One region of the Shewanella baltica genome, then DNA from elsewhere that is predicted to be linked to it. Evidence: predicted binding sites of a transcription regulator. Region 1 holds the regulator's gene; each other region holds the start of a gene.
What was found. Region 1 encodes sigma-54, which starts transcription at its own class of promoters, with help from an activator protein. Its sites were predicted from a motif close to GTTGGCACGNNNNTNGNNT; they were not measured.

Region 1 (7,702 bases):
CGGCTAAACCCCAAATTACGGATCTCAACCAACGGCGTTTGTTCTTGAGTCATGCTTGATTCCGACATTTGCAAAAGAGGTGATCCTAGTCTTCCTAGACTGACCAATCGAAGAGCCGCAAATTGTACGTAATTGCGCTTTAACCTACAACCGAATCGACACTATCGCCCTGCGATACTTTCAATTTGCCTCATTTACAGCGAAAATGCGCCCTAAGTTTTCACTCTGCACAGGTAAAATGTTACTTAATGTTTTCAACCTAGTTGCAGAATTGGCGATATTGGCTAATTCGTTCGCACTTAGCTCGCTCTTCGTCCACTTTTAGGTGCGATGAGTCGATATACGAGTGTGAAATAGAGGCATCCCGTGCGGTAATACCCGCCGCGATACGGGATAAATCCATTGAAATAAACGACAAAGACGATGATATTGCTCAAGACCTTCGACCGCTAAACAGGTTATTGTGCATGAATAGCTGCCGCAGCTGAACTTGACGAGTCGGATCAATCGCTCTAGCCTGCCGCAATTGTTTTGTTGCTTTAGGGAATTCACCACAACAAGACATAAGCTAAATCGTCTGAAAACAAACTAAAACTTGGCAGAAAGCCTATTACATATCATCTTTATCGCGTACCAAATTGTGCTATTCCAATCCCATCAATGGGGCGACAAAGACAATGCAAAAAGAGAGATAGACATGGTAGACAAATCACAACTGCGCCAATGGGGCTGTAAAGTTATCGACATTGAAAAGTCAGCCCTAGACAATCTTTATCAATATGTTGATTCGGCCGAATTTGCAGAAGCTTGCGAGTTGATCCTTAACTGCACAGGCAAAGTGATTGTCATGGGAATGGGCAAGTCGGGCCATATCGGCAATAAGATTTCTGCCACCCTCGCCAGCACAGGAACGCCCGCATTTTTTGTGCATCCGGGTGAGGCCAGCCACGGCGATCTCGGTGTATTAGCCGATAACGATGTGATTTTAGCGATTTCAAATTCCGGTGAGTCGAGCGAAATACTCACCTTAATGCCCGTCATCCAACGTATGGGCGTGCCCGTTATCGCGGTAACAGGTAAACCCGAATCGAACATGGCGCGCTTATCTAAAGTACATTTATGTATTGAAGTACCCGAAGAGGCTTGCCCACTGGGACTCGCGCCAACGTCAAGTACTACCGCGACCTTAGTAATGGGCGATGCGATTGCCATTGCGCTACTACAAGCGAAAGGCTTTACCCGTGATGACTTTGCTATGTCCCATCCTGGCGGCGCTTTAGGGCGTAAGTTATTGTTAAAAGTCTGCGATGTCATGCATAGCGGTGATGACTTACCGCTCGTTAACCACGATATTTGCATCACAGAAGCCCTGTACGAAATCTCCAAAAAAGGCTTAGGCATGACGGCGATTATCGATGATCAGCGCAAGCTGGTTGGTATCTTCACCGATGGTGATTTACGCCGCGTTATCGATGCCGAAGTGAATCTACGCACTACGCCCATCGCCGATGTGATGACCCGTAACTGCGTGACCATCACAGACGGTGTGTTGGCCGCCCAAGCGCTGCAAGTGATGGACTCAAAAAACATCAACGGATTAATTGTTATCGATAAAGACCGCCATCCAATCGGCGCTCTTAACATGCTAGACATGGTTAAAGCAGGAGTCATTTAATGCCACAGCAAGGATTTTACGGCCCAATCAGTGATGATGTGTGGCAACGCGCGCAAAAGATTAAACTGTTGATCTGTGACGTCGACGGGGTGTTTTCAGATGGTCGTATTTACCTAAGCAATAGCGGCGAAGAGCTAAAAGCCTTCCACACTCGCGACGGCTATGGCGTGCGCTCGATACTCACCAGCGGCTTTAATCTTGCCGTTATCACTGGACGTCAATCCAAAATCGTTGAAAACCGTATGACGGCGCTTGGCGTAACCCATATTTACCAAGGCGTAGACAATAAGTTCGAGCCCTATGAAGCATTGCTCGCACTCTATGGTGTTACCCCAGAAGAAGTGGCGTATATCGGTGATGATATTGTCGATCTGCCAGTGATGAATGTCGTCGGTTTAGCAGTCAGCGTAGCCGATGGTCATCCCTATGTTCGTCAGCACGCCCACTTTGTGACTACGCTCAATGGCGGCCACGGTGCCTTGCGTGAACTCACAGATCTATTGCTACTCAGTCAAAATAAATTCACTTCGGCCCATGGAATGAGTATATGAGTCGTGTGACACTCGCGATTATCGCTTTTTTTGGAACTGCATTAGTGCTTTATTGGCAAGTGCAGAACAAACACAGCGGTGATACCGATAACAGAGTAAAAGATCAAAATACCCCAGATTTCATCGTTGAAGATCTGCGCAGTGTTGAGTTCAATGAACAAGGGCTAGTCAATAGCCGTGTGACGGCGAAACACATGGAACATTATGATTCAACGAATCAAACTTACTTTACTCAACCTGTTTATCTTGTTTATCCAGACCAAGGTAAAGCACAATGGCAACTCAGAGCAGATCAGGGCAAGCTAAACAAGGAAACGGGCAAGGTTGTATTAGAAAACAATGTTATTATTGATGCCATTAGCCCAGAAGAACCGATCCAGACCTTGTCCACCAGTTATCTGGAACTCGATCTCAATACGATGATAATGACCTCTGACCGCACCATTTACGTCACAGGGAAAGATTTTAATATTCAAGGCCAAGGCCTTTATGCCGACCTCAACGCGCAAGAAGTGCAATTGACCAGTCAGGTAGTAGGAACATATGAAGCAAAATAACGTATTACTTGCCAGCCTAATGCTAATAATGAGCATGAGCGCCTTTGCTAAAGTTGACGACCTGAAACAGGAAGTCAAAATCAAGGCTGTGAGCCAAACGGCAGATATCAAGAACAACCAGATCATCTTCTTTGGTCCGGTTGAAGTCACCCAAGGTTCGATTAAAATCCATGCAGATCAACTGCGTGCATTTTCTGCCGAAGGTGAAAATAGCAAAATTTTAGTGGCCACTGGCAACCCTGCGACGTACAGCCAAGTATTAGACGATGGCCGTCCAGCCTCGGCGAGCGCGAAAGAAATTCGTTACGATATGGCGAGCCGCACCCTGACACTTAAAGGCAAAGCCTCGTTAGATCAAGCGGGCAGCCAAGTGACGGGTAATTTGATCCGCTACAACATCATCCAGCAAAAATTGATTGCTGAGAGCACCGGCAGTGGTGACGATCGCGTGATAACGATTATTCAGCCAGAAAGCTATCAAGATGATGCCAAACCAGACGCGCCAGCAGATAAACCTGTGAAAAAGCAGGACTCTAAATGACCCAAATCACCCTAAGAGCACAAAATCTGGCGAAGAGTTACAAGAGTCGCCAAGTGGTTAAAGACGTTAGTCTGACGGTAAAAACCGGTCAAGTCGTTGGCCTACTCGGCCCGAACGGCGCGGGTAAAACCACAACCTTTTACATGGTCGTTGGTCTGGTTAAAAGCGATAAAGGCCATATCTTTATCGACGATGATGATTTAACCGCAGATCCTATGCACCTGCGTGCCCGCAAAGGCATAGGTTACTTGCCGCAGGAAGCCAGTATCTTCCGTAAACTGACCGTCCATGACAACATCATGGCCGTGCTGCAAACGCGTAAAGAACTGAAAAAAGAGCAAAGGGAAGAAGAGCTAGAACATCTGCTTGAAGAGTTCCACATCACCCATATCCGTGACAGCCAAGGCATGTCATTGTCGGGCGGTGAACGTCGCCGTGTCGAAATTGCGCGGGCGTTAGCAGCAAATCCTAAGTTCATTTTGCTCGATGAACCCTTTGCTGGTGTCGATCCGATTTCGGTTATCGACATTAAAAAGATTATCGAACAGCTCAAAAGTCGTGGCCTTGGCGTGTTGATCACAGACCACAATGTCCGTGAGACATTAGATGTGTGTGAACATGCCTATATCGTGAGTCACGGAAACTTGATTGCCGAAGGAACACCCGCAGAGATCTTAGACAATCAGCAAGTTAGGGCTGTGTACTTAGGTGAACAATTCAGGCTATAGTTAATCAAGCGGAGCCAATGCAGGCAATTTATGCCAACATTGGACTCCACTCAAGATGATAACAAGCGACCTCATCCAACAATAATAACGTAGGGATCAGCGGTAACATGAAAGCGTCACTCCAGCTCAAACTGGGTCAACAGTTAACCATGACGCCACAATTACAACAGGCCATACGTCTGTTGCAACTGTCGTCATTAGAACTGCAGCAAGAGATCCAGCAAGCCTTAGATTCTAATCCCCTTCTCGAGCTGGAAGAGGATCAATTCGACGCCACTAAAGACCCTGTAAACCAAACGCTATCCGATACGGATTTCAGTGAATCTAGCACCCTGCCGCCAGAAAAAGACAGCTCCACCATAGACACGGCAGAGTCGCTCACGAAAGAGTCCATGCCCGACGAACTCCCCATGGACACCACATGGGATGAAGTGTTCACCGCCTCACCCAATTCTGGCCCCGGCGGCAGTCGTGAAGACGATATGCCCTTCCAAGGTGAGACCAGTGAAGGCTTGTATGAACACTTAGAATGGCAAAAAAACCTCACGCCGTTTTCTGAAACCGATTTAGCCATTGCCACCGCCATTATTGATGCCATCGACGATCAAGGCTATCTCACCCAAAGCACTGACGAAATCCTCGAAGCCATGGGCAATTCGGAGGTCGAGCTCGACGAAGTCGAAGCCGTACTCAAGCGCATTCAACATTTTGATCCCATTGGTGTTGCCGCCCGCGATTTAAGCGAGTGCCTGTTGATCCAACTGTCGCATTTCGCCGCTGACACGCCCAACCTAGAAAACGCCCGCATGCTGATCAAAGATCATTTAGATCTGATCGCCACCCGCGATTTTAGATTGTTGATGCGTAAGACTAAATTAAAAGAGGATGAGTTAAGAGACGGCATCGCGCTTATCCAAACCCTCAATCCCCGCCCAGGTTTATTGATTACGCCCAACGATGACGAATACGTCATCCCAGATGTGTCAGTGTCGAAGAAAAATGGCCGCTGGGTGGTTGAGCTGAATCCTGACTGCATGCCAAAAATCAATGTAAACCAACATTATGCCTCGATGGCGCGCAGCACTAAAAGCCAAGCCGATAGCCAATTTATTCGTGGTCATCTGCAAGAGGCTAAATGGTTTATCAAGAGTTTAGAGAGCCGTAATGATACCCTGTTGAAGGTGGCGAACTGTATCGTCCAATATCAGCAAGGTTTCTTTGAATACGGTGAAGAAGCCATGAAACCTATGGTGCTTAACGATATTGCCGAAGCGGTAGAAATGCATGAGTCGACCATCTCACGAGTGACGACACAGAAATACATGCATACCCCTAAGGGACTTTTTGAACTAAAATACTTCTTCTCTAGCCACGTCGGTACTGACGATGGTGGGGAGTGCTCATCCACAGCAATCAGAGCCTTCATTAAGAAACTGGTTGCAGCGGAAAACCAGAAAAAACCATTGAGCGACAGTAAGATGGCGCAACTTCTGGCAGAACAAGGGATCAACGTAGCCCGCAGAACCATTGCGAAGTACCGAGAGGCTATGCTCATTCCGCCTTCTAATCAGCGTAAAAGTTTATAACCTACAGTGGATATCGGAGGACGTTTCTATGCAAATAAACCTGAGTGGACACCATGTCGAAATTACCGAATCGTTACGCGCATATGTAGAAGAAAAGTTTTCAAAACTTGAACGCCATTTCGAACAGATCAATAATGTGCACGTTGTGCTCAATGTCGAGAAAATGCAACAGATTGCCGAAGCGAGAATAAATCTTATCGGTGGTGAAGTTTTTGCTACTTCAGAGCATGCTGACATGTATGCCGCTATAGACGCCCTGATTGACAAGCTTGATCGTCAGGTTATTAAACACAAAGAGAAGTTAACAAAACACTAATAATGGAACTTTGTACCATACTGCGGCCGGAGTGCACTACCTGCGCCACTCCGGGCAGCAAGAAAAAGGTACTGGAACTCATCAGCGACTTAGTCGCTGCCCAGTACCCGACCCTCTCATCTCAAGAGATATTCGAAAGCCTAGTGGCGCGCGAAAAGATGGGGAGCACAGGTATAGGTAACGGCATCGCCATTCCACATGGTCGACTAGCCGATATAGATCAGCCCATTGCCATACTCATTAAGTGTGAAGAGCCGATAGCATTCGATGCTATCGATAAGCAACCTGTTGATATTTTATTTGCACTACTGGTGCCTGCTGACCAATGTCAGCAACACTTAAGTACCTTGTCTTGCATGGCCGAAAAGCTGAGCGACAAGCAAATATTAAAGCAATTACGCAAGACGCATGATGAAACGGAACTCTATCAGGTAATCACTGGATGAAACTGGTCATAGTGTCGGGCCGCTCAGGCTCAGGCAAATCTGTCGCCCTAAGGGTACTCGAAGATCTCGGCTATTATTGTGTCGATAACCTTCCCTTGCCCTTAATCGGCACTTTGCTTGAGCAACTCAAAGGCAGTAACGATCTCGTCGCCATCAGTGTCGACGTGCGTAACATGCCTGAGCAGGACAAGGTCTTAGTGAAGCAACTGGCGAGCCTGCCTCCTGATACTGAGTTAACCAGCTTCTTCCTCAATTCCAGCGATAAAATTCTGCTCAAGCGTTACAGCGAAACCCGCCGTTTGCATCCTTTGTCGAAGAGCCAAGTCTCTTTGCAAGAAGCGATAAAGCTGGAAGGGAAACTGCTCGAGCCTATGTCAAAACTGGTCGATCACTACATAGATACGTCGAATTTGAATATCTATGATTTAAGCGATCAAGTGAGACAAATTCTGCTCGGCAGCGTCGATAAAGAGTTAGTGATTAACTTCGAGTCCTTTGGCTTTAAGCACGGAATGCCAACTGAAGCCGACTTTATGTTTGATGTACGCTTTCTGCCTAACCCACACTGGGAACTGGCGCTGCGTCCATTGACAGGCTTAGATGAGCCCGTGGCTGAGTTCTTAAATCGTCAACCACTTGTGAATAAGTTCATCTGGCAAATCGAAAATTTGCTGGAAACTTGGCTGCCACATCTCGAGCGCAACAATCGCAGTTATTTAACTGTGGCGATTGGCTGCACGGGTGGGCAACACAGATCGGTTTACGTCGCAGAGCAATTGGCTAAACGCTTTAGTAACGGTAAACATAAAGTTTATGCCCGCCATCGAGAGCTGAATAATGCCAAAGCTTGAACGTCAGATCACCATCTGTAACAAACTGGGATTACATGCCCGTGCCGCCACTAAGTTGGTGGTACTGGCATCCGAGTTTGATGCGACCATCACCTTAATACAAGGCGATAAACAGGCATCTGCCGCCAGCGTGCTCGGCTTATTGATGCTTGAGACTGGCATGGGTAAAACCATTAAACTTATCGCCGAAGGCCCAGATGCTGAGCCCGCTCTGGATGCCATTTGTGCCTTAATCGACGCTAAGTTTGACGAAGCCTGTTAGTTTGATTTCATACTCAGTGTTCCACACAGGCACTCAGATCAGTACACATCACACTTAGCACTGCTTATTTGTGCAGTTCACATCTCGTTTCAAAAGCTTGGCGACATATTTGTCGCTCGACGGCACGAACCATAGGCGATTACACTAGCGAGCATTACCGCTGACTCACCTTAGTTTTAGCCGCCTTAA
Region 2 (7,702 bases), 2.9 Mb from region 1:
TCATTATGTCACTGAGTTAGAACTGGATTTTTCACAGGTATGGGCGCTGTATCAACAACAGAGTCGTCCACAGCGAGTGAAAGAAGTCACGTATTTCTAGTCATTTCTACATGACTCTATTGAGCCGCGTACTATGCGAGTAGTTATGCGGCTTTTCTTTTTCTGCACAAGTATCAAAGTCTAATCTTTAATCAAAGCAGAGCTTAGAAGCGGGAAATACAGAGTGGAAATTGATGCGCCTGTTAGGCCTTTAAATCATTGCCTAAACTTGAGATAGTTGAGGTCTTGCCTTTATCGTTATACGTAAGGCTGGAGGCGTTTCTGCTAGCTTGTAAAGCTTGAGCGAAGCGATTCAGGCTGGCTAAATTCATCTCAATTAAACTGGCATTTTGATCGTTCAGTTCTTTGCATTCAGTTAATGCGTCTTTGACAACGGCCATTTTATGCACGAGTTCACTTTGCTGAGTGAGTTGAGACTTATCAGTGTGGTTTGCCAGAATATCGTCATTAGTCTTGAGTTCTTTCAGACATTGTGATTTTTCGTTAGCAAGAGAAAGCAGTAAATCGGCGTTTTGGTCAACCAAAGCGCCTTTTTCCTTGAGTATGATTTGCTTAAGAACAGCCAAATGGGCGTGTTGTAGATCTACCAGTTTAGCTATTTCAGTCATAGTTACTCTTTATTCAAGTCATTAAGTTCGGCTTCAAAACTTGCAATATTGGCAGCCAACTTTTCAGGGTCAATTTTATAGCGGCCTTCGGCGATAGCCTGTTTAATTTCGGCCACTTTCTTTTGATCAACTTCAGGAAGGCTCGCCATTTTAGTCTGAGCTCCTTGAAGTTGTTGCGCTTGCGCTGTAATCACCACTGAGTCGCTTCTTTGTGGTGTTGTCGATTTTGTGGCAACTTGAGCAGATTGATCGCTGCTAGTTTTAGTTGCACCTGAACGAACTTGTGTGGTCGTTGCAGTGTTGAGTTTGCTAATATCAATTGCCATTTTCGGCTCCAGCGTCGTGTGTACGGGATTTCTTAACTGGGGTATCGGCAGCTTATAAAAAAGCTTTAGATTATTTTACATTCTTACTTCAACTTCGCCAATGCCCGTGACTATAGCATCTAGTTCTTTGTTTGAACTGCTATTTTTGACTCTGATCCGATCGCCTTTATTGCCATCTTGTAGGGCTTCGCCCGCAGTTTTAAGTTCGAATGAGTTAGAACGAACATAAATAGATACCGAGTCGTTTTTACACACGAAGCATAAGTTATTGCTCAATATAGGATAATCCTTCGAGACGCGTCGTTTGACTCGCACACCAGCTAATTTACTTGGATCATCAAATTCAGCGCCCCGTAAACTATTTTGCTCAATGTAACGGATTTCAACTTGGCTAGGGGAGATGAGTTCGCCAGGTGCTAAGGTTTCAGTTGTGACAACAACGGGGAATAAAATATCCACTCTAACCGAGATATAAATTTGCCAAGGGTAAGCGAGCTCTTGCGTATTGCAGCTGACTTTTAGGGTGTTATTACGGCTAATTTCCCTGTCACTAGCCAATTCAACCTGAATTGGCGACGAACATTGTGACGGCAGCATTCTTGCGTCAACTATTTGCGGCGAAATATCGACTTTGGCATTCGCTGGCACGGATATCTTTTCTGAAATAAGCGCTTTAGCTAATTCTGAGATGGCCGATACGGTGGGAACAATAGGCTCTGCACTCGCAAAAGCGGGCATGAAGAGGGCGAAAACACTAAAAAAACAGACTAAATTTACTTTCATAATGAAGAGACTAGCTTGTAACGCCAGAATGCACCTATACTTTTATCAAGTTCGAAGCTGACCACTGTAATAATATTTTGCATCACTGTCAGAAGATTGACTCAGTTTCGACTATGTTTATCGATAGATAAGACGTAAGCAATTAATATGCCTATACTCAAACGAGTCATAGGGCCGTACATAAACAGAACAACAAGGCAGAGTTATGTCGAGTATTCTTGATTCAGTCAACAAACGAACCCAGCTCGTTGGTCAAAACCGTTTAGAATTGCTGCTTTTTAAATTAAACGGTCGTCAACGGTTTGGGATTAACGTGTTTAAGGTGAAAGAAGTACTGCAGTGCCCGCCACTGACAACTTTGCCTAAACTTAATCCTTATGTTAAAGGTGTCGCGCATATTCGCGGTACGACTATTTCAGTTATTGATCTGAGTGCGGCAACAGGTGGTAGACCTTTAGCGAGTACTGAAAACTGTTTCATCATTATTTCTGAATATAACCGCAGCGTTCAAGGCTTCTTGGTCAGTTCTGTTGAGCGGATTATCAACATGAATTGGGAAGCGATTATGCCTCCGCCTCAAGGCGCCGGTCGTTATTCTTATCTGACGGCTGTAACTGAGATTGAAGGTGAATTGGTTGAAATTCTCGACGTAGAAAAAATCTTAGATGAGATTTCACCGGTTAAAACCGCTATCAGTGAAGAAGCCAATGAAAAGCTGACCCTCGACAGAACCCAGCATTACCATATTATGGTTATCGATGATTCTGCCGTGGCGCGTAAGCAAATTATTCGTTCACTCGAGTCATTGAACTTACAAATTGATACCGCAAAAGATGGTCGAGAAGCATTAGATAAGCTTAAAGAAATCGCCAAAGAAATGGACAATGTTGCCGATGAAATCCCTCTCATTATCTCAGACATTGAGATGCCTGAAATGGATGGTTATACCCTGACCGCTGAGATCCGAGATGATCCTAAGCTCAAGCATATTAAAGTGGTACTGCACACATCGTTAAGTGGTGTATTCAATCAGGCAATGGTTCAAAAAGTGGGGGCCAATGACTTTATCGCTAAGTTTAATCCCGACGAACTGGCTGCTGCCGTGAATAAACACTTAAGTTTGTAAGTGCAGTAGTTAGTACCTAGATACGCTTTACGCTATAATCTCGACTTTATAACATGATGGTTTCGCACTGATTTTGGTGCTTGCTATAGGATTTAGGATGTGAATGTGCCAAATAAATCACTCGCTGAAGCTGAATATAATCAATTTAGGTTGTTCTTAGAGCAACACAGCGGCATCGTACTGGGTGAAAATAAGCAATATCTGGTGCGCAGTCGTCTAGCTCCTCTGATGGGGAAATATAACCTGCCATCCTTATCCGATGTGGTTAAGCATTCGATGAAGCCAACGGAACGTGCGCTTCGGGCTGAAGTGATCGATGCTATGACGACCAATGAAACCCTTTGGTTTCGTGATCGTTATCCATTTGAGTTATTGCATAACGTTTTGTTACCTGAGTACAGTCGTTTAGGTCGTCCACTTAAGATTTGGTCAGCCGCGTGTTCATCTGGGCAAGAACCCTATTCATTGGCGATGACGATTCTTGAGTATCAGCAGAAGAAGCCTGGTGCGCTTGCGGGCAGTGCGTCAATTCAAGCCACGGATTTATCGCCTTCCATGTTGGAACGTTGCAAAAATGCTGAGTACGATAGCTTGGCATTAGCGCGCGGTTTATCCGAAGAGCGAAAGCGTCAGTTTTTTGATGCTTTACCTTCAGGCAATATGAAGTTAAAGGATAATGTTAAGCGTTTGGTGAACTTTAGGGCACATAATCTGCTTGAAAGTTATAGCTTACTTGGTAAGTTCGACATTATCTTTTGCCGCAATGTGCTGATTTATTTTGCGCCTGAGGCAAAGGCAAAAATTTTGCGGCAATTCGCTGCCGCTCTTAATCCCAAAGGGATCTTATTTCTTGGTGCTTCTGAATCTATAGCTGGTTTAACGGATGAGTTTGACATGGTCCGTTGTAACCCTGGGATTTATTACCAGAAAAAGACTTAAGTCTGCTGCTTTAAAGAAAATTACCGACATTTGTCGGTAATTTTTTACCCATCACTTGCTCATCTCTATTGTTATTATCATTATTCCCCTATGTTGGCACATGAATTGCTTTATTTCCGTGAGTAACACGAGGAGGCAATTTTATGGCGATCAATTTTGATAATGCACTGGGTGTGCATCAGTACACTCTCGGTATTAGAGCGCAGCGAGCTGAAGTCATTTCGAGCAATATCGCTAACGCCGATACGCCACATTATAAAGCCCGTGATGTTGATTTTTCTGCGGCAATGCAGGCCGCCCGTGGCCAACAACAGCAGCGTAATAGTCTTGAAATGCAAGAGTCAGACAAGCATTTTGGTCTTGCTGAGTTGACAGGTCAATTTGTTAAGTTCCGTGTGCCAAATCAACCCGATACCGGTGATGGCAATACCGTTGATATCCAACAGGAACAATCGGCATTCATGCAAAATGCCCTTGAATATCAAATGTCATTAGGCTTTTTAGACAGTAAGTTTAGTGGCATGAAGAAAGCGCTGAGAGGGGATTAATCATGAGTTTATTTAGCATATTTGATGTTGCTGGCTCGGGAATGTCGGCTCAATCGGTCAGGTTGAACACCACTGCGAGTAACATAGCTAACGCTGATTCCGTCTCGAGTAGCGTAGATAAGACCTATCGTTCCCGTCATCCTATTTTTGAAGCTGAAATGGCTAAAGCTCAAAGCCAGCAACAAGCCTCTCAAGGTGTTGCGGTAAAAGGCATTGTTGAAAGTGATAAACCACTACTAAAAGAATACTCGCCCGATCATCCCATGGCGGATGCGGACGGCTTTATTTATAAACCGAATGTTAATGTCATGGAAGAAATGGCAGATATGATTTCTGCTTCGCGCTCATATCAAATGAATGTTCAGGTCGCTGAAGCAGCTAAGTCTATGCTGCAACAAACACTTGGGATGGGTAAATAACATGTGTTACTTAGGAGGTAAGCTGTGAGCCTCATTAATCAAATTAACCAAGCATCGACGCAGACGGCTCAAAATAAGAGTCAGTCAAATGCTGTGACGACCAACTCATCAACCAGTTCAACGGGTAATCCGTTTCTTGATGGCATAAGACTGCCAAAAGATTCGATAGTACCGGAAGCGAAAAGCCAACAGTTAACTCAAGATGACTTTTTCTCGTTATTAAGCCAACAGTTATCGATGCAGGACCCTTTTAAGCCTGTCGACAACGATCAAATGATTGCGCAGATGGCATCATTTTCGACCGTTGACGGTATCGGTAAGTTAAATGATCAAATAGTTAACTTAAACAGTGTTATGACTTCTAGCCAAGCACTGCAGGCATCGGGACTCGTTGGTCGTAAGGTGTTGATCCCAACCGATACAGGCAATATTTCAGCTGAAAGCCCAACGATGAAAGGTGTGGTCAGTACCCCTGATAAAATTCCAGAGATTACTGTGCGTATCGAAGATGAGAAGGGACAAGTTGTGACCACCTTTAAAGTCGATGGTAGCGATGGTGGTAACGTCGATGTGAACTGGGATGGTTTAGATAAGAATGGCCAGCCAGTGGTTGCAGGTAATTATACGATTAAGGCGAGTGGGTTAGTGGATGGAAAATCCCAAGAGCTGCCCGTTTCAACCTATGCCCATGTGAGCAGTGTTTCTTTAGGGACGGCCAGTACTGGCGCCATTCTCAACTTGAGAGGTGGTATGGGTATTAAGTTAACCGACGTGTTAGCAGTGTCTGAAACTTAAGTTTATACAAAATAATTTTGTAGAATCCGAATTGGGCGTTAGTTGTCCGCAATTGAATTGAGTCAAAAGTAGAGGTGAATTATGTCGTTTAACATTGCATTGAGTGGCATTTCTGCCGCACAGAAAGATTTAAACACCACGGCGAACAACATTGCGAATGCGAATACCATTGGCTTTAAAGAATCGCGTGCTGAATTTGCGGATGTTTACGCTAATTCTATTTTTTCAAATTCCAAAACAGCTGTCGGTGGTGGTGTCGCAACGAGTCAGGTCGCCCAGCAATTTCATCAAGGCAGCTTACAGCTGACAAGTAACTCCCTTGATATGGCAATTAAAGGCGGTGGCTTCTTTGTCACTGCCTCTGAGATTGGCAGTCTTGACCATTCGTTTACTCGTGCAGGGGCATTTAAAGTCGATTCAAATAACTACATGGTTGATTCTGCCGGTAATTTTTTGCAGACGTTCCCTGTGGATAAAGATGGTAACTCGACATCGGTAAGTTTGACTACAGCTAAACCAGTGCAAATCCCTGATACTGCAGGTAGCCCAATAAAAACTGAAAATGTCAGTTTACAAATGAATCTAAATGCTAAGGAAAGTACCCTTGACCCTGCTGCATTCGATCCTCTAGACCCTAAGACATACAATAACGTTACCTCAATGACTATGTATGACTCACTCGGTGAGCCACACATCATGACAACCTATTTTGTTAAGCCTAATGATGCCTCTTATAATGGAGAGAGCAATTGGGTGGCCTATTACGCTATTGATGGTAAACAAGTCGATCTAGATGGTGCTGCAGGTACTTATCAAACGGATACTACGGGCGATGGTAATCCTGACTCAACCAGTACAGCGCAGACAACCGGCGGTTGGAAGGGCTCTGTACTCAAGTTCAATTCTGTTGGTGTCTATACCGGTAGTGATCCAGCGGTCGTTAAGACTGAGACTTTAGGTGTGGGTGGTGCAGGCGTTTTAGGTGCTGGAGCTGATGGCACTCAAGACTTAACAATTAAGTTTAATGCGCCAACTCAATATGCTGCTCCTTTTGCGGCAACAGAGTTAACACAAGACGGTACTACTGTTGGTCGTTTAACTAACGTTGAAATTGGTGCTGATGGTTTAATTACTGCAAGTTACTCGAACGGTTCAAGTGTGCCTTTAGCACGGGTTGCCTTGGTTCGATTTGCTAACGAACAAGGTTTAACACAAGTGGGTAACACTTCGTGGAAAGCTAGCTTGAATTCTGGTCCTGCTCTTGCTGGTGAGGCAAATAGCGGTACTTTTGGTAGCATCAGTTCATCGGCGTTAGAACAATCGAATATCGATTTGACCACTGAACTGGTCGATTTGATTTCGGCGCAGCGTAACTTCCAAGCGAACTCTCGTACCCTTGAAGTAAACAACACGCTGCAACAAACCGTATTACAAATCCGCTAATCATTACATTGTATGACTAAGTGTTGCCGCCAGTGGCAACACTTAGCCTTTATCTAGCTGTCAATTCACTTCATTTTCCTATTCTTCAATTCTATCAGTAAATTAAAAGTCAATTTTGTTGGCATGATGCTTGCTTTGCTATTGTCATGTAGAAAATTTGACGGAGCAGTCTGTGGACAAATTCCTTTATGTCGCCATGAGTGGTGCCAAGCAAAATATGAATGAGCTGGCGCTCCGTGCGAACAACTTAGCCAACGCGAATACCGACGGTTTTAAATCCGATATGGCGCAAGCTCGCTCGATGCAGGCCTTCGGTGAAGGATTGCCGACAAGGGTGTTTGCGATGACAGAATCTCCGTCAGCAAATTTTCGCTCTGGCCCCATAAAAACCACTGGACGAGATCTCGATGTTGCCATTAAAGGCGACGGCTGGTTTGCCGTTCAGGCGAAAGATGGCAGTGAAGCTTATACCCGCTCAGGCAGTTTAAGTTTCGACTCTACGGGTTTACTACACAATGACAGGGGAAATCCTGTTATGGGAGATGCGGGCCCCATAGTGTTGCCGCTCCCTATTGAGAAGGTTTCAATTTCTCAGGATGGCATTATTTCTGTTCGACCTCAGGGCGCTACCGCTGAAGTGGTGGAAGAAGTTGGT
Region 3 (7,702 bases), 950 kb from region 1:
TAATCCGTTTAACTTCAAGCCAAGCCAGGAAAAACTCGCCGTATTCAACGCGCTTGTTCGTAAACAACTCGGCCAACGCGCGTCATCGCAATACGAATTTGCCGTGCAGTACCTGTCAGGCCAAGTTGCCCCAGCTCAATGGCAACATATTGGGATGCAAGGCATAGCCGATGTGTGCGCGCGCGCAAATGAATTTGATCATGAGCAGCACTTAGTATCGAGTTTTGATACTGCCGCCATCGAAGTGCAAATCGCCCTATGTCAGTGTCTTGAGCACTTACTGATTAGCGACACGCTCGCCGATAAAATTCTCGCAAAACTTCAAGATGCAGCCCCAGAACACCAAGCCTATTTCCTTCGGGCTTTGGCTTCTAGCGCCAAACACAGCCAACAAGCGTTCGAACATCTTCACGGCCAAGCCTCTTTAGATACCAATGCCCTCATCAGCATTGCCGGGCGTAACTGGTCGATATTAAAACAAGATTCAAGTCGCAGTCTTTACTTAGAAGCCCTAGCACTGCAGCCCCAAGCCTTTTTTAATCAGGTCTTTGCTGATATTGTGGCTATCCCTAGTTTGCGCAATCAACTACTAGGCGAATTAAGAAACCCCAATCGAAGCGTTCAACTATCACAAGCCATAGGTGGTTTGTTTAAGGCAGCAAGCAAATGATGTCAGATTTACTGTTAATTATTGGCCTCGTCGTGATTGCCGCATTTTTTTGGCAGTTACGCCAAATGGCAGAGTTGAGCCGCATTTTTGCCAAAAAAGAATGTTGGCGACAAAAAGTGCAACTGTTAGCCATAGCAATGGAAACCGCGCGCCCAAGTATTGGCGGCACCACAGGGATTTGTTGGAAAGCGAAATATTTATTTGAATTCAGCACTGACGGCATTAACCAGTACAGTGGCCATATTTGGATGCAAGGTAAGAAAATTCAAAAAATAGAATGGCCTATCTTCCCAGAGCCCGAATGGCAAGAAGCGCCGACAGCACAGGGGAAATTTGGCGGTTGTGGTACGCAAAGCGGCTGTAGCTCAGGCAAGTGTCATTAAGTATTATCGACTATAGATGAGATGCCAAATAAGCTGTTCGCCAGAATAGAGAATAATCAGTCATTCTCTGGTGCTGCAAAATAACTCGCTGTAAAAATAAAAAAAGAAAGGGCGCGGCCCTAAAGCCACGCCCTCCTATTCTCTGTTAAGCTATCCCGCTATTTTTGTGCTCCCTGCACCATCCATGCGTCAATCTGCGTCCTGCTTCATCCCTGCTCAATCCTTGAGGTCCTTGTACTCATGTACTTCCCTATCTCTTGGTCATCCAGTCCCAAGCTTGCTCTTTCCTGAGCGGTTCCATCATCATCCATGAAACGGGTATTGCATCCATTCAATTGCACTCCCTGTGCCATTGCCATCCTATGCAATGAGTCTATCAATCCTTGATAGTCTCCCTTCCTTGGTATTGGCTATCTTTCATCCTGAAAGGCCTATATCCCTATTCCTTAAGTCACATTCCTTAGTCACTGTTCGATCATCCTGATCGCCAACATCCTGTTGCCCGTAATTCCTTCTACAAGATGAATTCTACGCCAACCAACGAAAGTACTCATTGCGGATTATTTAAAATGTTAACGAAAATAGTGAGTTTAACTGATGAAAAATAGACTAACTGACTGATATAAATATAAATAATAACCAACCCCAAGACATGACCACCCTTTGAACCTACAAATTACTTACATACTTGTAAGAGATCTCTTACACGGAGGATGGCAATTCGAATCAAAAGTAAGCAAAACGCTAGATGTCTCCCCTGAGGACTTATGCATAAACCGCTATCGCTCAAAGTTCATTCGCGCATGACCAGCACACAGAGAGTAAATTATTGGGCAATAAGAGAAGTAAGACTGGTAAACATGCTTTACGGTGATAAGTCTTTAAGCAGAGTTAAGATAAAGTCAATGTGAATAGCGTTATAGCTTGGCAAAGCGAGATTAATACTGAAAATGAACCAAAGAAAAGGGCGCAACTAAAGTGCGCCCCATTTATCCTTTGTAAGCCGTCCTGCTCGATTTGTGCTCCCTGCACCATCCATGCGTCTGCTTGCGTCCTGCGTCGTCCCTGTAATCCCTTTTCGTACCTGTGTATCAAACTTGCGTGAGATAACACTCAGTCCTTTGACCTGTAAATCCATTTTACAGAGCCTGTCACTTCCTATGACTTTTTCCTATTGCATCCTGCAAAAATTTGTCTTCCATAGAGTAGTACAAGCTGTTCACCCTTATACTTTATCCTTGTCTCGACACATCCTGTCTCGAGTTCATGCTTAATCCTTAAGCGTGTCCTGTATTCTTCCTGAAATTCATCATCCTGACGATACGACTCACTGTCTCTAATCATCCTTGAAAAGCAATCCTGCTTTTCCTTAGCCTATCCTAGGCGAATGACAGTTTTCCTACCGTCAGCGATTTCAACCTTGAAATCTTAATTCGTTGCTTCTTGCGTCCCTTTGGCCTGTTTCGCTTTCCTTGCTATCCATTTGCTTTGGCCATGAGTGAATTCTACGTTAACCATGACTTTTTTGTTCGGCTCAAAGAACGGACTACAAAAGAAATTACGGTCAAACATAAGGCAAATAAACACAAGTTAATGATTCTATTTAAAATTAAACGCAAGAGAACAAAAAACAATCAAAAAGAAAACATTATGTCCTACAGCGTTTGTAAGCGATCTCTCACACGGGCATGGGCATCTCACTCGGACGGCTTTTTTAACGCTTAAAAAAGCCGCTGATCATCTGAGCAAACATCACCCAATCAGCCATCAAACTGTAAAAGGGATACTGAAATGTCGCAGGTCGATTCTTCTCGAATACTAAGTGTCCCACCCACGCAAAACCGTAGCCAACGACCGGAATAAACCAACATAGCCACCAGGCTTGTGAAACCAAGGCAATGCCAATCAGCAGCAGGACTAAGCTACTGCCAACAAAGTGTAATTGCCGGCAAATCGGGTGCTGGTGTTGGGATAAATAGAAAGGATAGAAATCGGCGAACCGTTTATAAGAGTGAGTCATCTTGTTGAACCGAATAGAATAATAACTGACCATGGACACTGCCGATATTGAGCTCGCCTAAAGAGACAAAGTCATGCTGGGTAAATAATTGCAGATGGCTCTCCTGGGCGACAAACACACCAATGCCATCCAGATCCGGCTGCTCATCACACCAACTCACTACCGCTTGCACTAACTTATGTCCGAGTCCTTTATGCTGCTCGTTCGGTGCAAGGGCGATAAACTGCAAAATACCGCAGTGCTTACTGGGTAAGAGTTCGACAATACTGGACTCTTTTTTCATCAACGCTTGGGTCGATTGCCAGCCCGTACCTAACAACATCTTTAAGCGCCAATGCCAGTAACGCCCTTCTCCCAAAGGCACTTCTTGCGTTACCACACAGGCTAAACCAACCAGTCTTTCATGGTCGAACAAACCTATGAGTGCTTGTTTTTGTTGCCATAACGTATTGAGTTCTTCGCGGATCGCGGCGCGCAGTTTTTGCTCGTAAGCGGCTTTATCTGAGGTAAAAAGTGAATCGACAAAAAAAGGGTCATCATGGTAAGCGTTATAGAGGATAGAGGCGGCGATGCGTAAGTCTTCCGCGGTCAAATAGACTGCACGGCAGTCTTCCAAGGTTTCATTGTCCATTATTAGTATTCCTTGACTTAGCTCACACTTTTTATGAGTAACAATTAATTTACCAAGGAAACGGAAAAGTGCAAATTTTAATCATAGATTGCATTTTTCAATCAGGCGCTTACTCTAAACGAAGGCACTATACTGAAAAGGAAACAATGATGGATACAACTCCAGTAGACCTAAGCCACTTATTCGAGCAACTCGGTTTAGACAGTAGCGATGAAGCCATAGCGCAATTTATTGCAACCCATGATATCGACCATCACATCCATCTAAGCCAAGCGCCCTTTTGGACCCCAGCTCAAAAGAGCTTTATCATCGAAGGCCTAGAAGCTGATGCCCTCTGGACTGAGCCCATTGAGCAACTCGATACTCAGCTACGTAAGCTATAAAACTCGCGGGTTAAATTTTACTGTAAGCCGTTTCACCCCAACCCACTAAGGCATTGTTGCTCAGCACGATAGGTGTGCATTCGTCCTTAGTGGTCTTTCCATCGCCATTATTGCGCTGGGTACGATAAAACAACACTAAGACTTCTTTATTCGATTCACCTTGTTGAACACTTTGTTGAATGTAGGCTTCACTAAAATCAGCGGTGCCCATTAAGATCATCACTTGGTCTTTGGGCATCCCTAAACTCAGTTTGGTTAAGTTAGTGCGGTTTTTATCCTGCACTTTCTCCCATGATTCGCTGCTATCCCAACCCGATTCGCCATCACCGACATTGACCACACAGCCGCTAAGACCTAAGCTTGCAAGCCCTAAAAAAGTGATGGCGATAAGTTTGTTATTCAATTTATGGTTAATCATGTGACATCCTGTGTGATTATTATTTTTGCTTGAAAAAGCGATTTAGGCAGGACAATAAGCAAAATAGATGCCAAATGACAAAACACTGTTTTTAAATGGAAAAACTTACGCAACCTTTTGAGATTAGTTTAAATCATTCAACAAATTAAGGAATTTTGCTAATTATGAGTCCACTTGACCAAGTATTAGCGGCTGCACGTTCGCTCGAAGCCTGCGGTAAAGTACCGAGCCTTGCCTTAATAAAAAACCGTTTAGGTAGCAGCCTACCTTTACCGATATTGATCCAAGGCTTGCAGCAATTTAAATCTATGCCTAAGGCGGATCGCGAGCGTTTAGCCGAGTTACAAGCCATCAGCCCGACAATCGAAGCCGCTGCAACTAACGATACCTTGACGCTTGCGCTGCTTGCCGATCGCCTGCAGATACAACAGGCATATTTTGAACGTCATGCTGAGCAGCAAAAAGCAGAAATAATGCAATTAAAAAATGAACTGCTTGAACTAAAACAACGCATCAACTTATTAGAATCCCAAGGAAAAACCGCTTAATGTTTGTCACTGAACTACGCTTCGAATGCTTCGCCGACACCACTATCTCTGCCGCCGAAAAAGCCATTAATCAGCTCCTTGAAGCCTATCGAGCTAATGGCCAAATCTTAGGGCGAGAATTTGCGGTCGCCTTTAATGACGGTGAGTTTAGAGTGCGTTTACTGATGCCAGAGAAAAGCAGTTTAGCGCATAAATATCACAGCCCTTGGGTCAAAAAAGCCTTAGCAGAATTAACCGAAGCCAAACTACTCGCGCCGCGGGAAAAGTTTATCGGTCAGGACATTAATTCTGAGGTCAGCAATACCGACACACCCAGCTGGCAACTGCTCTATACCAGCTTTGTGCACATGTGCTCGCCCCTGCGCAGCGGCGATAATCTATTGCCCATTCCTTTATATCGACTCCCAGCAACCTTTAATGGCGATCACAAACGCATTATCCGTTGGCAGAGCGAATGGCAAGCCTGTGACGAGCTACAAATGGCGGCGGCCACCAAAGCAGAATTTGCCGCACTTGAGGAATTATCGAGTCCAGACAGTGATTTATTTCGTAGAGGTTGGGATTTACGCGGCCGTATCGAATATCTCACTAAAATCCCTACCTATTACTACTTATACCGCGTCGGCGGCCAAGATTTGGCCTCAGAAAAAGCCCGACCTTGCCCACGTTGTGGCAGTCATGATTGGAAACTCGATGAACCTTTATTGGATATGTTCCACTTTCGCTGCGAGCCTTGCCGCATAGTATCAAATCTGTCTTGGGATCATCAGTAACATCATTTTATCCCGCCAAAGACCTCAACCTAAGATAAGCCATGCTTAGGTTGAATGTTCCGCTCAAACTAAGTGTGGTTGAGCGTTAACACTCTGACTAAACGTGGTTGAAGGCTAAGAGCTCGCAGCAAGATAAAGAGCCCAGCTCCCACCAACTAGCGTTTACCAAAGAGGTTTTGCCACATACGTTTAAAGCTGGCAAAAATCCCCGGATGTTCTAATGCGGGCATCGGCAGTTCTTCATGTTTAACGGGCGGTGCTATCCGTGGCGATATTGCTTCGATAAACGCAGTCAAACTCGAGGCTAATTGCTCTGATTGCACTTCACCAGGGATTTCAATCCACACGCTGCCATCACTGTTATTGATGGTGAGCATTTTATCGCCCTCATCTAATAGGCCAATGAACCACGTCGGTGGCTGCTTGAGCTTTTTCTTCATCATCAGATGACCAATCAGATTTTGCTGCAGGCAGGTAAAATCATCCTCATTCCACACTTGCAGTAACTCACCCGTGCCCCATTTTGAGTCGAACAATAACGGCGCAGAAAAATACAGACCGTAAAAATGATTAATTTCCGGCCACAAAGTCAACTCAAGCGCATGCTCAACATTGGCAAAACTGCCTTCGACTTCGCGTTTCACCGGCTGCCAAGAAACCGCTTGATCAAGATCAGCATGAAATTCGCCTTGAATACACACAGAAGGCTCACCCTGTGGGTAATAACGCGGTAGTTCACCTAAACTCGTTAGGTAAGCTTGATGATAGTTTTGCAAAAATTTATCGAGTGCGAGCAGACAAGACACTTAAGCACAATCCAATTTCAGGTATAATGTGCGCCTATTTTGACATGGAAACAGTATTGATGACACAGAATCACGATCCCTATAGTGATGCGCAAGCGCTTGTTGGCCTGACTTTAGGTAAAGCCACAGACTATCAAGCCGAGTATGATGCGTCGCTGCTGCAAGGGGTTCCACGCTCACTAAACCGTAATGCTATTGCACTCACTGGGACGTTACCGTTTCATGGTGCCGATATCTGGACGGGTTATGAGCTGTCTTGGTTAAATGCTAAAGGTAAGCCTATGGTGGCCATAGCTGAATTTCATTTAAGCTATGAAAGCCTGAACCTGATTGAGTCGAAATCGTTCAAACTGTATCTCAATAGCTTTAATCAAACCAAGTTCGATAGCATAGATTCACTGCAAAAGACCTTAGTCGCAGACTTAAGCCAATGTGCTCAAGGTGATATTAGCGTTAAAATCATCGAACCAAAAAGCTTTGGCATTCAGCGTATTATCGAGTTACCAGGCACGTGTATTGACGATCTCGATATTGAAGTCAGCGATTATAGTTTTAATCCTGATTACTTGGAAAACAGCACGGACGATAAGCAAACGGTCGCGGAAACGCTTAATTCAAACCTGCTGAAATCCAACTGTTTGATCACTTCGCAACCCGACTGGGGCAGCGTGATGATCCGTTATCAAGGGCCTAAAATCGATCGCGAGAAACTACTGCGCTATTTGATTTCTTTCCGCCAACATAACGAGTTCCACGAGCAATGTGTCGAGCGGATTTTTGTCGATTTGAAGCGTTTCTGTCATTGCACTAAATTGACCGTTTACGCCCGCTATACGCGCCGCGGCGGTTTAGATATCAACCCGTATCGCAGTGACTTCGAGCAACCTGGCGAAAGCCACAGACTCGCAAGGCAGTAATTAACGTTCGTTCGAGTATCAAATTACGAACTAAGGTTTAGAACTAAGAAAAAACTAAGGTTAAAAACCGAAACTAAGCTCTGAATCGCTAGCCTAGCTGCTAGCAAGATTCAGAGCTTTTTCATTTACAGTGCTCGCACTGGCATCAAGCAA
Region 4 (7,702 bases), 500 kb from region 1:
TTGGATCGTGCGGCGAATTTCATCGTCACGGCCGATCACAGGATCTAACTTGCCTTGCTCGGCTCGCTCGGTCAGATCGATAGTAAACTTCTTCAACGCTTGGCGTTGATCTTCAGCGTTCGGATCATCCACTTTTTGGCCGCCGCGCATTTGTTCAATGGTTTGCTCCATCAACTCTTTGGTCGCGCCGGCTTTTTTCAACGCTTGCGCGAGGGCATCGCCTCCTTCTAACGCGGCTAATACAAATAACTCGCTAGAGATATATTTGTCTTTACGCTTTTGCGCCAATTTATCGCACAGGTTTAATAAACGTATTAAACCTTGGGATAATTGCACATCGCCGCCCGTACCTTCGACTTGAGGTAAGCGTTCCAGCTCTTGACTCAAAAGCGAGCGCAGCGCACTCACGCGAATGCCAGCTTGGGTCAATAAGGGATGGATTGAACCTGAATCTTGGTTCAACAATGCCATCATCAAATGCAGCGGTTCAATAAACTGATGATCACGCCCGAGTGCGAGAGACTGGGCATCTGAGATGGCAAGCTGAAATTTATTGGTCATACGATCGAGTCGCATACAGCCTCCTAAAACTCACAAAGTAGAGATATGCCAATCCACAAGATATCTTGCCAATTTAGTGGCGTTAAATCAGTACCGCTAATGGAGAGATCTCAATAGGATTGGTATTACATTTCGTTAGTTAAAAGATGGGGGCTATTTAGCCAAATTCAAGCGGATAACGCGGAAATAAATATAAATTGTAGGGGAATTAACTTAAGACTTAAGCCAGATCAACGATGCCATGCGCCCCGTCACCTTATCGCGACGATATGAGAAGTAATCAGTGTCACTGACAGTGCAGATATCGGCGCTATAAATATGCTTGATGCCGAGTAAACTCAAGCGTAATTTAGCCAAGCCAATAATATCGGTCAGATACTTGTCGCCACTGGGAATAAAACACGCTGCCGCCTGTGGATGTAACCCACAAAATGCGTGCTTCACTTCGACGCCGACTTCAAACTTTTGTGGACCAATCGCCGGGCCTAGGTAAGCAATCAACTCATCCATAGGAGAACTAAACTGCGCCGCGGTGGCCTCAATCACGCCATCACATAAACCGCGCCAACCGGCATGGGCCGCAGCAACTTCGGTTCCCGCTTGATTACACAGCAATACAGGTAAACAATCGGCGGTCATTACAGCGCAAACTTGGCTCGCAGTTCGGCTATAACTGGCATCGGCAATCGGCGTACCCGCTGCGTGAGCTAAGCTCAGCGTGTCTAAATTGAGCACATGGGTACCATGGACTTGCTCAAGCCAAACAGGAGCGGCAGTTAACGCTAATTGTTTGCAGAGTAATTCACGATTAGCCATCACCAGATCTTTAGCATCACCGACATGCAGTCCAAGATTCAAACTGTCATAGGGATGCACGCTCACACCGCCATGACGATTTGTCATAGCGATGCCAACATTAGCAGGAACAGGCCAATCGTGATCAAACACTTAGAGATACTCGATCGGATGCTCTACCGTGTCTTGACGCAGTGCTTTAGTCAAAATCACCATGTCTTCAGGAATTGGCGCTTGCCAGCTCATGATTTCACAACTCACTGGGTGAGCCAATTCTAGACGAACTGCGTGCAGCGCTTGGCGCTTGAAGTTTTTCAGGATATCGAAAAACTCAGGGCTCGCCGCTTTAGGCGGTTTTGGACGACCACCATACACAGGATCGCCCACTAACACGTGGCCTATGTATTCCATGTGCACACGGATCTGGTGAGTACGGCCAGATTCTAGACGTAATCTCAAACGCGTGTGGTTACGGAATTTTTCCGCGACACGGTAATGCGTCACAGCAGGTTTACCTGAGTGCAGCACGGCCATGTGAGTACGTTTAGTAAGATGACGACCAATAGGCTCATCCACTGTACCGCCACCTGTCATAGTCCCCATAACAATCGCTTCGTATTCACGAGTGATTTCACGGGCCTGCAAAGCGGCAACTAAATGCGTTTGCGCTTCAACGGTTTTGGCAACGACCATCAAACCTGTTGTATCTTTGTCCAGACGATGCACAATACCTGCACGTGGCACATGCTCAATATCAGGACAATGGTGCAATAGTGCATTCATCAAAGTGCCATCGGCATTGCCAGCACCTGGGTGAACCACCAATCCAGCTTGCTTGTTGATCACGATAATGTCGTCATCTTCATAGACGATATCCAGATCAATGGCCTGCGCCGCGGCATGGACTTCTTCTTCGAGAGTGGCGTCTATGAGTATCTGTTGCAGCTCATAAACTTTCTCGCGGGGCTTATTAACGACAACGCCGTCAACATAAACTGCATCAGATAGGATCCATTCCTTGATGCGCGTGCGCGAGTAATCTGGGAACAACTCTGCTAGGGCCTGATCTAATCTCAGTCCAGTTTGTGTTGCCGAAATCTCGCTTTTTAGATTAATCTCTTGTGTCATAGGAACCGTATCCCCATTTAGGGGTCAAAAAATGTGTGCTATCTGTTACAATCGGATGTTTTCTATTTTATAGTGAAATGGAAAAATTCTTAACTACAACTTAAAAAGAATTGAATTCAAGTATGTATAAATTTTCCAAAGGCGTTACCTTAGTCCTATTTTCACTAGCGTTATCAGCCTGTAGCAGCAGCCCTGATGATAACGATATTGCCGCCAAAACGTCACCTGATGTGCTTTACACTCAGGCAAGAACCTCTATGGAACTTGGCAATTACTCTAAAGCTGTCCGTTCTTTGGAGGCGTTAGACTCACGCTTCCCCTTCGGACCTCACAAAACTCAAGTCCAGTTAGACCTGATTTATGCTTACTACAAAATGGACGATGTCGCTTCGGGGATTGCGAACATAGACAGATTTATCCGTCTTAATCCTACCCACCCTGATATTGACTATGTGTTCTATATGCGCGGTTTAGTGAACATGCAAGCCGACAACTATTTGTTCCACGATATGCTTAATATCGACCGAACCGATCGTGACCCTAAAAATGCTCAAGATGCTTTCAAAGATTTTGATCGTCTTATCAAAACTTACCCTAACAGCAAATATGCCGCCGATGCGCAAAAACGCATGTTAGCGTTGAAGAATCGCTTAGCAAGATATTCAATCCAAGTTGCCGAATATTATCTCAAGATGAATGCATGGAGCGCCGCAGCAATCCGAGCACAATCTGTAATGGAAACATATCCTGGCACCCCTTCAAATGAACGGGCATTAGAGATAATGATAGAAGCTTATGGCGAATTAGGTCAGAGCAAGCTGAAGCAAAACGTGCTCATGGTAATGCAAGCTAACTATCCAAACAATGAAATCTTATCAAACTAGCCGAGAATGCCCCTTTAATAGGGGCATTTTTTTGCTTTGTTACCCAAGTTAACCCATCACTGGATATTGCTAAGTCCCCAGCGTAGATAGTGGTTTGACTATTTTTAGCTCGCCACTTGCAGCGTAAATGACACTTTCGTGTAAATCTTATCCAACCGAGTCACTTTTTACGTTATTTAGTAAAAATCTATTGACTCAAAACCCGAAAAGCCTTTAAATTGCGCCCGTCGCCCGAATAGCTCAGTCGGTAGAGCAGAGGATTGAAAATCCTCGTGTCCCTGGTTCGATTCCGGGTTCGGGCACCATCTTTAAATTGGTTGCTTCAGCGACTAATGTTAGAGAATTGCAATAGGTACAGTGCAGGTGTGGTGGAATTGGTAGACACGCCAGCTTCAGGTGCTGGTGCTCGCAAGGGCGTGGAGGTTCAAGTCCTCTCACCTGTACCAAATTGCAGTTCAACGAATGAAACAAAGCATTAAGATTGTTTCTTCGGTTTTGAGATTACTCATTCGATGAAATTTCGGATAGCCATGCAGATGTGGTGGAATTGGTAGACACGCCAGCTTCAGGTGCTGGTGCTCGCAAGGGCGTGGAGGTTCAAGTCCTCTCATCTGTACCAACATTTAAACCTCGCTAAGCGAGGTTTTTTTGTATCTAAAAAAAAATAAATCCTCTGTTACTCTCCCCTCTTTCCGCTGATTTGCTATACCTAATGTTACAGACTCATCATAGGGATAGCTCGAGCTCTGCCTAAAGGACTCTTTAGTTCACTGAGGCTATCCCATATGAACGGTCTACAAATAAAACAAAAAATGTTTATCGGCATTTTGGTCCCCCTTGCAATGTTACTGACGATTGGTTTTCTCGCCATTAATATGATGGGCAACATTGAGTCGGGTGTTGAACGCATCTATAACGACAGAGTGGTGCCGCTGGATGACTTAAAAGTGATTGCCGATAAGTATGCGGTCGATGTTATCGATGCGGTCAATAAGGCGAACGCGGGTGGTTTCACCGCCTCGCAAGCGGCTGAAGCGCTAGACAGTGCCAAATCGACTATTACTCAACATTGGCAAAAATACCTATCTACCGAGCTTACCTCAGAAGAATCCCGACTCGTAAAACAAGCCGAAGTGCTGTTCTCCTCCGCGAATCAACAGATTGATACCCTGATATCGCGCTTAAGAGGATTAAACGGCGATGTTTCAAGCCAACTCTCAGCCAATATCCTGCCGCTGTACCAAGCAATTGATCCTATCAGTAACCAAATATCTGAACTGATTGCACTGCAAATCCGCGTGGCGGGCGAAGAAAAAGATAGTGTAAATGCCATTTACCAATCATCAATCACTATTTTTGCGGCATTAGCCTGTGCCGCCATGATCATCAGTATTGTGATTGGACTCTGGGTCAATCGCAGCGTGATGAATCCCATTAATGACATCCTCGGTAAACTGAAAAGGATCCATCAAGACTCAGATCTCACAGTCAGATTCACCACTTTTAATCACGATGAGCTAGGGCAAATATCCACGAGCCTCACCCAAGTAATTGAACACTTACGGGGGATTCTTCATTCCATTGCCGAGGCAGCAACTACGGTCAACAGTTCGGCAAATGAGTTAAGTAGCTTCACCCAAGACACCAATAAACGAATGCAACAGCAACAAGCCGAAACGGAGCAGACTGCAACGGCCATGAATGAGATGACGGCCACCGTTGCCGAAGTCGCCCAAAGCGCATCTGCCGCGGCGGATTCAGCCAAAGATGCCGATACCTATGCCGCCAACGGCAATAATATTGTGATGCAATCGATTAGCAGTATGTCGCAGCTTTCTGATCAAATTCAAAAAACGGCGCAGGTCATTGGATTTTTATCTAATGAAAGTCAAAATATCGGCCGCGTACTCGATGTGATTAAGAGCATTGCTGAACAAACCAATTTACTGGCACTCAATGCCGCCATTGAAGCCGCACGGGCGGGAGAGCAAGGTCGCGGCTTTGCGGTCGTGGCCGATGAAGTGCGCACCCTAGCGCAACGCACTCAAAAATCGACTCAAGAAATTGAGGCCATGATTGCCACCCTACAACAAGGGGTTAAAGAAGCCGTCAGCGCAATGGAAATCGGTATCAATCAAGTAGATGATGCCAACGATAAAGCCAATCAGGCGGGTCAAGCGCTGAAAGAAATTGTCACCTCAGTAGACAGCATCACCGAGCTGAATACCCACATTGCGACCGCAGCTGAAGAGCAAAGTAGCGTTGCCGAGAGTATTAATCGCAGTATTATTGCCATCAGCGATATCGCCGAGCATTCCACAGCTTCGGCGGCTGAATTAAGTGAATCTGTGATTAATTTGACTAAGCTCGCCAGCAGCATGCGCAATCAAGTGAGCGCATTTAAGCTCTAATTTAACTCAATCAACCACAAAACGACTGCAACCATTTTTGCTGTTGCAGTCAAACTCCCCTCTATTTACATCATCTGTAACCCATTGAAATAGAATATCCGTTTCATTATTTCTCGATTTAATTTCTCCTTCTATTGAACACTTCAAATGATCTCAGCCTTGTTATCGATAGCACGGATAGCGATAATCTCTATTGATCCAAATCAAATAGATCTTTAAACTCAATAAACATTCATAAAATTTACACGTTAAGGATTTTCGATGTTGGACAGCCGTACTATCCAAGTTATCAAGAGCACCATTCCCTTACTCGAATCAGCAGGTCCTGCGCTGACGACCCATTTTTATCAACGTATGTTCAAACATAATCCTGAACTAAAAGATGTATTTAATTTGGCGCACCAACATTCTGGTGGTCAGCCTGTAGCCCTGTTCAATGCCGTCGCAGCCTATGCGAAAAATATCGAAAACTTAGCGGTACTGAGTTCAACCGTCGAGCGCATTGCCCAAAAACATACGGGGTTTCTGATCAAACCTGAGCAATATGCGATCGTCGGCAGCCATTTATTGGCAACGCTTAAAGAATTAGGGGGCGATGCGGTAACAGAAGAAGTGTTAGAAGCTTGGGCACAGGCCTATGGATTTTTAGCCAATATTTTTATTCAGCGAGAAGCACAAATTTATCAAGCGCATGCAGAGCAAGATGGTGGCTGGTTAGGTGAGCGTCAGTTTATCATTAGTGCGAAAAATACCGAGTCAGCAGTCATCACCTCCTTCATATTGACGCCCGAAGATGGCAAGCCAGTTAAAGATTTTATCCCTGGTCAGTATTTAAGTTTGAAGCTAACACACCCGAATTTGGCATATGAAGAAATCCGCCAATATTCCTTATCCGATGCGCCCAATGGCACCAGCTACCGCATCAGTGTGAAACGCGAACTCGGCGGACAAGTGTCGAACCTGCTGCATGATGCGATACACGTCGGCGACAAAATCGCGGTGATGCCACCCGCGGGAGACTTTACCCTAGAAGTCGCGGCGGACACCCCCGTAGTGCTCATTTCGGCTGGTGTAGGCCAAACACCGATGAAAAGTATGCTCAATCAATTACTCAAGCTGCAGCATCCCAGCACTATCACTTGGCTGCATGCCTGTGAGCAAGGCGCCGTACACGGGTTCAAACAGGCTATCTACGCCAAGCGCCAGCAACATCATAATCTGACAAGTCATGTTTGGTATCGTGAGCCAGCCCCAACCGATAAGTTGGGTGATGATTATGATTTCGAAGGGCAAATGGAGTTAAGTAAAGTCGCCGAACAGTTGCTTCCCCACGCACGTTATTATTTCTGCGGCCCCATTGGATTCATGTCAGCCATCAAGCAACAACTACTCGCTCTGGGTGTCGCGGCTGAAAGCATGCACTATGAAGTGTTCGGCCCTCACGCCGATCTTTAATGGCATGACACGGACTTGAGGGAATTCACGCTCAGGTCCGTTTGAATGCTTAGCTTTCATTGTTAGCATGGCAAACGATAGCGACAAGCATGATGAATGCTTGATGTACTTTTCTATTCATCATTTTTAACGGATAGAGGCAACTTCAGCCGCAGTGAGCGCGCGACTTTCACCCGGTGCCAACTTTTCATCAAGCACAATATCGCCTATCGATAATCGATGCAGGCCAACAACCGGATTGCGGAACCGACCAAACATCCGTTTGATTTGATGATACTTACCTTCATGTAAAGTCACTTCAGCCACGTTATCAGCGAGGATAACCAGCTTAGCGGGTTGGGTTGTAATATCTTCAAAGCCAAAATACATCCCTTCGGCAAATGCAGCGATGTATTCTTCGGTTATGGGATTAGCTAAGGTAACCCGATACACTTTGTCGACCTTGTGTGTAGGTGACATCAGCGCATC

Region 2: the regulator sigma-54 is predicted to act here: its motif matches at 1,914-1,932, upstream of flgA (flagellar basal body P-ring formation chaperone FlgA).
Region 3: the regulator sigma-54 is predicted to act here: its motif matches at 4,562-4,580, upstream of DYH48_RS14045 (DUF3192 domain-containing protein).
Region 4: the regulator sigma-54 is predicted to act here: its motif matches at 5,947-5,965, upstream of hmpA (NO-inducible flavohemoprotein).

The regions. Positions count from the first base shown of each region.
Region 1 is NZ_UGYM01000002.1:4,032,814-4,040,515, forward strand. It holds gene mlaF (phospholipid ABC transporter ATP-binding protein MlaF) at 1-53, opposite strand, end outside; gene DYH48_RS23755 (hypothetical protein) at 260-418, opposite strand; gene DYH48_RS18065 (KpsF/GutQ family sugar-phosphate isomerase) at 698-1,675, shown strand; gene kdsC (3-deoxy-manno-octulosonate-8-phosphatase KdsC) at 1,675-2,226, shown strand; gene lptC (LPS export ABC transporter periplasmic protein LptC) at 2,223-2,783, shown strand; gene lptA (lipopolysaccharide transport periplasmic protein LptA) at 2,770-3,324, shown strand; gene lptB (LPS export ABC transporter ATP-binding protein) at 3,321-4,052, shown strand; gene DYH48_RS18090 (RNA polymerase factor sigma-54) at 4,160-5,638, shown strand; gene hpf (ribosome hibernation promoting factor) at 5,667-5,954, shown strand; gene ptsN (PTS IIA-like nitrogen regulatory protein PtsN) at 5,957-6,400, shown strand; gene rapZ (RNase adapter RapZ) at 6,397-7,251, shown strand; gene DYH48_RS18110 (HPr family phosphocarrier protein) at 7,238-7,513, shown strand.
Region 2 is NZ_UGYM01000002.1:1,149,041-1,156,742, forward strand. It holds gene DYH48_RS05155 (LPP20 family lipoprotein) at 1-100, shown strand, start outside; gene DYH48_RS05160 (flagella synthesis protein FlgN) at 243-668, opposite strand; gene flgM (flagellar biosynthesis anti-sigma factor FlgM) at 671-994, opposite strand; gene flgA (flagellar basal body P-ring formation chaperone FlgA) at 1,070-1,777, opposite strand; gene DYH48_RS05175 (chemotaxis protein CheV) at 1,983-2,903, shown strand; gene DYH48_RS05180 (CheR family methyltransferase) at 3,003-3,842, shown strand; gene flgB (flagellar basal body rod protein FlgB) at 3,986-4,390, shown strand; gene flgC (flagellar basal body rod protein FlgC) at 4,393-4,809, shown strand; gene flgD (flagellar hook assembly protein FlgD) at 4,834-5,604, shown strand; gene flgE (flagellar hook protein FlgE) at 5,686-7,047, shown strand; gene flgF (flagellar basal-body rod protein FlgF) at 7,220-7,702, shown strand, end outside.
Region 3 is NZ_UGYM01000002.1:3,079,957-3,087,658, forward strand. It holds gene DYH48_RS14010 (DUF3549 family protein) at 1-670, shown strand, start outside; gene DYH48_RS14015 (DUF3301 domain-containing protein) at 667-1,053, shown strand; gene DYH48_RS14030 (Mpo1-like protein) at 2,768-3,073, opposite strand; gene DYH48_RS14035 (GNAT family N-acetyltransferase) at 3,057-3,704, opposite strand; gene DYH48_RS14040 (DUF2789 domain-containing protein) at 3,854-4,087, shown strand; gene DYH48_RS14045 (DUF3192 domain-containing protein) at 4,098-4,505, opposite strand; gene DYH48_RS14050 (hypothetical protein) at 4,670-5,053, shown strand; gene DYH48_RS14055 (Zn-ribbon-containing protein) at 5,053-5,826, shown strand; gene syd (SecY-interacting protein) at 5,982-6,632, opposite strand; gene queF (NADPH-dependent 7-cyano-7-deazaguanine reductase QueF) at 6,692-7,549, shown strand; gene DYH48_RS14070 (LysR family transcriptional regulator) at 7,643-7,702, opposite strand, start outside.
Region 4 is NZ_UGYM01000002.1:3,536,378-3,544,079, forward strand. It holds gene clpB (ATP-dependent chaperone ClpB) at 1-576, opposite strand, end outside; gene pgeF (peptidoglycan editing factor PgeF) at 775-1,509, opposite strand; gene rluD (23S rRNA pseudouridine(1911/1915/1917) synthase RluD) at 1,510-2,484, opposite strand; gene DYH48_RS15820 (outer membrane protein assembly factor BamD) at 2,607-3,368, shown strand; tRNA gene DYH48_RS15825 (tRNA-Phe) at 3,598-3,673, shown strand; tRNA gene DYH48_RS15830 (tRNA-Leu) at 3,728-3,814, shown strand; tRNA gene DYH48_RS15835 (tRNA-Leu) at 3,901-3,987, shown strand; gene DYH48_RS15840 (methyl-accepting chemotaxis protein) at 4,154-5,779, shown strand; gene hmpA (NO-inducible flavohemoprotein) at 6,041-7,234, shown strand; gene DYH48_RS15850 (pseudouridine synthase) at 7,361-7,702, opposite strand, start outside.